DNA from 2 places in the Shewanella sp. 1311 genome. Region 2 is predicted to be linked to the other one. Evidence: riboswitches for the same ligand, from Rfam matches in the RefSeq annotation. Region 2 holds a riboswitch; the other holds the start of a gene.

The links. A riboswitch is a leader RNA that binds a small molecule or an ion and turns the genes downstream of it on or off. The one in region 2 is predicted to bind lysine.
Region 1: linked by a shared signal. The riboswitch ahead of lysC (lysine-sensitive aspartokinase 3) and the one ahead of AC5YB3_RS03955 (Na+/H+ antiporter NhaC family protein) in region 2 are both predicted to bind lysine.

What each region holds. Positions count from the first base shown of each region.
Region 1 is NZ_CM181686.1:1,870,123-1,874,319, forward strand. It holds gene AC5YB3_RS08490 (succinylglutamate desuccinylase/aspartoacylase family protein) at 1-778, opposite strand, end outside; gene lysC (lysine-sensitive aspartokinase 3) at 780-2,135, opposite strand; lysine riboswitch at 2,286-2,460, opposite strand; gene AC5YB3_RS08500 (DUF3293 domain-containing protein) at 2,562-2,996, opposite strand; gene arcA (two-component system response regulator ArcA) at 3,585-4,197, shown strand, end outside.
Region 2 is NZ_CM181686.1:880,264-884,460, forward strand. It holds gene AC5YB3_RS03950 (M3 family metallopeptidase) at 1-935, shown strand, start outside; gene AC5YB3_RS03955 (Na+/H+ antiporter NhaC family protein) at 1,112-2,680, opposite strand; lysine riboswitch at 2,760-2,956, opposite strand; gene AC5YB3_RS03960 (electron transfer flavoprotein subunit alpha/FixB family protein) at 3,052-3,978, opposite strand; gene AC5YB3_RS03965 (electron transfer flavoprotein subunit beta/FixA family protein) at 3,979-4,197, opposite strand, start outside.

The DNA.
Region 1 (4,197 bases), 990 kb from region 2:
CATCAACCAACGCATCCTCAAGACAGACGCGCTCTTGGCTCGCCAATTCTAAGGTTAACGCTGACACAGCAACGGCTAAATCTCGCCCCTGCGCTTTTGCAAAATCACTTAATTGCCACCAAGGACAAAACGCCGCCTCATCCATAGCACCACCAAAGGTGTTGGGGATAACAAGCGTATAAGGGATCGACAAAAACTGCGCGGCAGCTAAGTCATATTCAGGACAATACAAATGCTTACAGGATTTAGGCCCCGTGTGTAGATCGAGCACTATATCCGCGCCGTGGGCCATAATCTGCAGATTAACCGCAAGCCTATGGCCAGTAGTAATGCCCCATTCATGCCGTAATTTTTGCTGACAGGCTTCAACCAAAGTACTGCGATAAGCTTGGATCAGCTCGTTATCACTCAGCTTGGCATGTTCGCTATACCAAGTCGGCAAATCGATTGCATGATTCAAATACTCACGATTCCAATTCGCGCCTGTAATAGGGTCAAATCGGCCAAGGGTAAACTCACCACTTTTTTGGTTTATCCCAAGGGGATTCGCCAATGGGACTAAGGTGATTTCACCGCGGATGTCACAGTACTCAAGCTGCTTCATCAACTGATAAATCACCGCATTACCCTGCACTTCAGCACCGTGGACATTGGCCTGAATATACACTTTGGGGCCAGTCGCCTTATCGTCGCTCGGCTTAAAATGGTAAATAGGCAAGGTAAGCGCTTGCCCTGCGGCAAGCTCCCCAATTTGCAGGGACGATCTTGTCGGCGGCATATTAAGCGCCTTCGAACAGATTTTGATGCAGCGATTTCACCACTTGCGCCGCTTCCGATTCTGCCACTAACACACACAGGTTATGTGGGCTGGCGCCTTGGCAAATCATCCGCACATTGTGTGGCTCCAGCACTTCAAACACACGGCGACAAATACCCGGCGTGGTCGCAATGCGGTTACCGATAATCGCCACTAAGGCTAATCCATCTTCGACGCGCACCCGGCAATGCTGTGATAATTCTTGCAACAATGCCTCACTCAACAGACCTTGACCACTTGAATCAGAGCCAGTTTTATCGAGGGTTAAAGACACGTTCACTTCTGAGGTGGTAATTAAATCCACACTGATCTTATGTCGCGCCAAAGTCGCAAAGGTTTCCGCTAAAAAGCCCTGCGCATGCAACATTTGCAAGCTGTGAAGATTTAACAGCGTTTGATCGCGGCGCAAAGCCACAGCGCGGAATACGGGCGCATCTTCCACTTGATGACGGATCCAAGTCCCGCCCTTTTCAGGCTCTTTACTTGAACCCACAAACACTTGAATTTGCTGACGAACGGCAGGAAGAATGGTCGCAGGATGCAATACCTTGGCACCAAAGGTCGCCATCTCGGCGGCTTCATTAAAGCTGATCTCGGCAATCGGAAAAGCATTGGGCGCAAGGCGCGGATCGGTTGTATAAATCCCCGCTACATCGGTCCAAATCTCTACCGCTGAGGCGCGTAACGCTTCGGCTAACAGCGCAGCAGAATAATCACTACCACCGCGGCCTAATGTGGTCGTTTGACCTGCTTCATCGGCACCGATAAAGCCTTGCGTCACAATCACTTGTTCCGCTAACAGTGGCTGTAGATAATCACGAGCTAAAGTCGCAATCTGCTCAACTTGGGGTTCCGCGCGGCCAAAGTGGCTGTCGGTACGTAATACTCGGCGTACATCGAAGGCGCTGGAGTTAACACCTTTCTCGCGGATGACTGCTGAAAACAACGCCGAAGAACATTGCTCACCGAGGGACAACAACTCATCCATGGTCGCTTTGCTGCGTTGTGATGCGAGCGCTTCACTCAATACTGACATGCGACTCAATAATTTATCTAATGCGGCGGCCACATCGTTAGGACGACCGAGCTTATCTAAAATCGCATATTGAATTTGGGCAATTTGTTTTAATCGCTGTAATCGGCCATCGTCGTTGATCGATTCTTGGGTCAATTCCACTAGTAGATTCGTCACGCCGCTCGAAGCGCTGACCACGACTAAACGACAATGAGGATTAGCTAACACTATGTCGGCACAGCGATTCATAGCGTTATAGTCGGCGACTGAGGTGCCACCAAATTTTGCGACAACGAGGGACATTAGCGCACCTCCGTGAAACACGTAGGGCAACAAATAAATGCAGATTGAATAAGATATTGATTAACTAACATGATCACACTCCGAACTGACTTCGTTCGAAGAGCCTGGTGCTCAATGATAACGCACCCCAAAAGAAGGGAAACAGCAATCGTCACCAGAAGCTCTCCACCAATTACAGGTGACAATCGTCAGGATTCAGCCTGAGCGACCGACATAAACATGCAGCAACCATATCTATGCCTCGGCGTTAATCTCCCTCATCAGTCATCGCTGGAGTTTGTGCTCCTCTGACCGACTACCTAGTTAACGCTCCTCTTCTGTTCCTTTCCTAGGGAAAGGGACGAAAAAAGTAGCAATAAACCCCTAATGAAGTCAATGCTAATTTCATAACAAATGAATAATTTAAATAAAATCTTTTGAAAACAACTAAGTGCTTAAATCGGGTAACTCGTATACCAGCTGCACATAATCACTAAATTTGCCTAAACACACTTCATCATGTCCGGCCAAGGTGCAAGGCACTAAGCTCACCTCCCCTTGTTCGACCACATAAATCGCGTATTGATTAAATTTCTTCCCCAATTGCAGCGCCATCGTTCTATCGATAAACACGGCCCAGCTTTTTTCCATGTGGGATAAATCCGGCGCCGCGCCCACTAAAGCACGATAGGGACTGCCGAGTAATTCAATTTCACGGAGAAGTTGGCGATCGAGTAAACGGTTTTGACTGGGAGAAAGCAGCTTTGAAGCGGGATTATGAGCGGTAATAACAGCAAAGGAAAAATCACAGGATAATGCTTGAGTCAGCAAAAATAACGGCGCTTGGTAACATTGCCACAAATCTTGAGTCGTATTGTCCATTGGTAGTCTAATCGAAAAATGAACCCAGGCTAGTGTAGCAGAGTGATTGTAAAATCCAAAGAGGCGTGAACTGGCTCACAGGAATGGCAAATACATTAGTTATACTAATCAATAGCTAAAGTAAATATCATGGTAAAAACCTCGACTCACCTAAAATTTGTTAACATTTCATTTGTTAACAAATGACTAAAACGAGTACAATGTACGTACTGGTGAGTTGAAACAGATTGAGCAAGATGCTTATCGTTCAATACAGTTTGTTACATATATCGCTTTAAGTAACGTGAACTGACCGGGCATCTGTTTAAAATGTGTTCTACATTTGATTTGTCTTTTAAACATTTAAAAAAAACAATAGTTAAGGAACTTATTCTAACTATTGCTTATCGAAGTTGGTACTGATTACGTTTTCTCGTATTACACTTAAACGTGCACTTAATCTACATCCAGATATAGATGTCACCGTAAAGATTTTCCTTTTGAGCACAAAGCAGTTCAAGGAAGTATCAACGCTTTTATGAATATAAGAGCCCGAAGTAAGTTGCTCTTATTGGTTAGTATAAACTGATTAAAATTTAGGTAAATAATATGCAAAATCCGCACATTCTGATCGTTGAAGATGAAGCCGTTACCCGTAACACGCTGAGAAGTATTTTCGAGGCAGAAGGGTATGTGGTAACTGAGGCCAATGATGGCGCAGAAATGCATAAGGCTATGCAGGAAAACAAAATTAACTTGGTCGTTATGGACATTAACTTGCCAGGCAAGAATGGCCTGTTGTTGGCACGTGAACTACGTGAAATCAACAACATCGGTCTGATCTTCCTGACAGGTCGTGACAACGAAGTCGACAAAATCCTTGGACTTGAAATTGGCGCGGACGATTATATTACCAAGCCGTTCAACCCACGTGAATTGACGATTCGTGCTCGTAACCTTCTGACTCGCGTCAACAGCGCTGGTGCCGAAGTCGAAGAAAAGAGCTCAGTAGAATACTATCGCTTCAACGATTGGAGCTTAGAGATCAACAGCCGTTCATTAGTGAGCCCACAGGGTGAATCTTACAAACTGCCACGTAGCGAATTCCGCGCTATGCTGCACTTTGTTGAAAACCCAGGCAAAATTTTGACTCGTGCCGATCTACTGATGAAAATGACTGGCCGTGAACTTAAGCCACACGATCGTACTGTAGACGTGACTA
Region 2 (4,197 bases):
CACTCAAAGAACTCTATGGCGTCACCCTAAAACCTCGCCCAGATTTACCGGTTTATCATCCCGATGTGAAAGCCTACGAAATGTTTGATGCCGATGGCTCAAGCATGGCCATTTTCTACGCCGACTATTTTGCCCGTGAAGGTAAACGTGGCGGCGCTTGGATGAGTTCGTTTGTCGGCCAATCCTTCCTTGAAGGCACTAAACCTGTGGTCGTCAACGTGATGAACATTAAGAAAGCGCCAGAGGGTGAACCCACATTCGTCAGCTATAACGAAGTCACCACCATGTTCCATGAAATGGGCCACGGCACCCACGGCATGTTCTCTAAAGTGACTTACCCTAGTCTGGCGGGCACTTCGGTTTCACGGGACTTTGTCGAATTCCCATCGACCTTCGAAGAGGATTGGGCGGCCCATCCAAAAGTGTTAGCCAACTACGCTAAACACTATGAAACTGGCAAACCCATTCCCGACGAATTGCTGCAAAAACTGCTGAAATCTGGCAGCTTTAACCAAGGATTCGACACTCTGGAATACATGGCCGCCGCATTAGTGGATATGGAGTGGCATTCATTAAGCCCAGATGCACCACTGCAAGATGTGGCCACCTTTGAAGCCAATGCCCTGAAAAAGCACGGCTTAAACATCAGCGCCGTGCCGCCACGCTATAAGTCGACCTACTTTGCCCACGCCTTCCCCGGTGGTTACTCGGCAAGTTATTACGCGTATATGTGGAGTGAGATTTTAGCGGCGGATGCCTTTGCCTATGTGCAAACCCAAGGCGGGCTCAATCGTGAAATCGGCATGAAATACCGCAAAACCATTCGTGAAGTGGGCAATAGCATAGCGCCAATGGAAGCCTACAAAAACTTCCGTGGACAAGAGCCAACCACACAAGGATTGCTTAAACGCCGCGGTCTAGATCAAGCACTCTAAGCTACAAAAAACCTAAGCAACAAGCACTTTAAACTCAGTGTTGATAGCCTTAATGCGATTAGGTTATAGATTAAGTTAAGCAGAGCGTTAACCAAAAAATCAGCCAGCATAATGCTGGCTGATTTATTTTGACTTATTCGCAGTGAACTTTTGCCGTGCAAGGTTTCAATTAGCGTTTAGCTAATTGCGCCTTTAGATTTGATTTTTAGCACTATGATGCTAACCACAAACACCACACTACAGGCCACTAAACCAGCCACAACTGACTCAGTAAATCCAAGTACGACATAACCCGTTAAGCTAATAAACGCCGCAATCAATGCATACGGTAGCTGAGTGACGACATGGTCGATATGGTGACAACTCGCGCCCGTAGACGACAAAATCGTAGTATCGGAAATCGGTGAACAGTGATCGCCAAATACCGCGCCCGCCAGCACAGAAGCAAGCATAGGCAACATCATGCCAGTGTGACTTCCCATCGCCATATCCGCAGCAATCGGCAACATGATACCGAACGTGCCCCAGCTAGTACCGGTTGAGAACGCAGTAATACCCGCTAACACAAACATTAGGGCTGGCAAAAAGGCGAACGGAATATTGCCCGTCGCGAGACTCGCCATAAACTTGCCGGTTTCGAGCTGGCCAATCACGCCTGCGATAGTCCAAGCAAATAACAGGATATAAATCGCTGGCAGCATAGAGCGAGCGCCCTGCACTATGCCTTTGACTATCATTGATTTCTCAACGCCTTGGACTAAATTCAATATCAACGAAATCGCTAAACCGATTAATGCACCAAAGAAAAGGGATGAACTGACATCGGTTTTCTCAAACGCTGAAATAATATTAAATTCAATCCCTTCAGTGGCAAGTACTTGAGCGCCACTGTTGATCATAAAATACAGGGTCGCAAATACCAACACTGTAATCGGCAGGAATAAACCTAAGATTTTACCGGTTTCGGCTTCAGGTAAATCCGCATTGGCTCCAGGCGGTAATCCCTTTGACTCATCGTATAAATTACCACGTTGGGCATTGAGTTCATGCTCGCGCATTGGCCCAACATCTAATCCCATAAAGACAACGAAAAGTAATAACAACAAGGAGAAGATTGCGTAGAAGTTCATTGGGATCATTTGAATAAAAATACTCAAATGGCCCGTATCTGCAAAACCATGGGCCGTTAATATTCCACCAATAAGTGCAATAATATACGCGCCCCAACTTGATACTGGAGAAATAACGCACACAGGTGCCGCAGTCGAATCCAATAAATAAGCTAACTTAGCGCGGGAAATATAATAACGGTCGGTAACAGGTCTAGCAACCGAACCTACGACTAAGCTATTGAAATAGTCGTCAATAAAAACCACACACCCTAAAAACATAGTTAATAATTTAGCGTCACGTTTATTACGTATATGTAAACGAGCCCAATCGGCAAAAGCCCGCGCGCTGCCACTTACGGTAATTAACGCTGTGATCATTCCCAGTACAATTAAGAAACCGAGAATATATAAGTTCCACGAATTAAGGCCTTCGCCCGTCCAAAAAAGTCCTTTAACACCATTAAATACAAATTCACCCGTCGCTACAGGTGAAAATTGATTGAGCAATAAAGCACCAATTAAAATACCTAACCCCAAAGAAAGCAGTACACGGCGAGTTAAGATCGCCAACACAATAGCCACCGCAGGCGGCAGCAAGGAAAGTGCCGAATCGGCATAATTCATAACAGTCATTGATTATTATCTTCGTTAAATACGAATGGAGGGCGACTGAACTGGTGGGGAAAGGCAATAGATACCCAAGGTCACCTGTCCTATCAGTAGCGCTCCATAGTAACTATTTCCAATATCCGTATCGGAAAATACTATGGCAGTGTTGCACCTATTAGGTACAACCCCAGCAGTTGATCGTGATAAATCGAACCACTTCGGCACCAAATCCTTTCGCAATCGATCAACGGAATCACCCTACTGATCACTACTAATATTTGGCGCGCCTCTACTTCTAAGAACGCCCGTACGCGGGCGTGAGGCACATAAAAACATAAGCGGCTTAGCAGATGCTAGCGCAAAGCCACTTAATGTGACCTAGATCACACTTTAAATCAACCGAGACTTGTGATCAGCTCAGGAACCGCCTCAAATAAATCGGCAACTAAGCCATAATCGGCAACTTGGAAAATAGGCGCTTCCGCGTCTTTGTTAATAGCAACGATGACTTTCGCGTCTTTCATGCCCGCTAAATGTTGAATCGCGCCAGAAATCCCCACGGCAATATAGAGGTTAGGAGCAACAATCTTACCAGTTTGACCGACTTGTAAATCGTTAGGCACAAAGCCAGCATCAACTGCCGCGCGTGATGCGCCAACCGCAGCACCGAGCTTGTCAGCAAGCTGCTCTAACATGCCGAAGTTTTCACCACTGCCCATACCACGGCCGCCAGAAACGATAATGCCAGCATTACCTAATTCTGGACGGGCTGATACCGTCAGGGATTGAGACACAAACTGAGTTCTCGCTTCAAACACTTTATCGAGTGTCGTCACAGCCGCGCTGTTACCTTCTGGCGCAGCATCAAAAGCACTGGCGCGCACTGTCATCACTTTGATGGCATCATGGCTTTGCACTGTCGCTAAGGCGTTACCCGCATACACAGGGCGCACAAAAGTGTCCGCACTGACGACGGTAATGACTTCAGAGATTTGCGCAACATCTAATAATGCTGCCACACGCGGAAGCGTGTCCTTACCTAAGCTCGAAGCAGAAGCCAGAATGTGGCCATAGTTTGGCGCTAAGTCCACCAGCAATTTGGCAAAATTTTCCGCTAAATGCGCTTCATACACGCTGGCATCGGCAACGAGCACTTGGCTAACGCCTTGTAGTGCTTGTGCAGCTTGGACAACCTCGCCACATTGGTGACCCGCAACCAGTACATGCACTTCATCGCCAATGGCGCGGGCGGCAGTGACGATTTTTGCCGTATCGAGTTTCAGTGCGGCATTATCATGTTCAGCTAATACTAAAATGGCCATTTAGATCACCTTCGCTTCATTTTTTAACTTTTCAACTAGCTCAGCTACCGACGCTACCATGATGCCTGCTTTACGCTCTGCTGGCGGAGTGACCTTCACAACCGTTTGGTGACTCTTTAACGTCACGCCCAAGTCAGCGACAGTAAAGACTTCTAATGGCTTACGCTTGGCTTTCATAATGTTAGGCAGTGAAGCATAACGAGGTTCGTTCAAACGTAG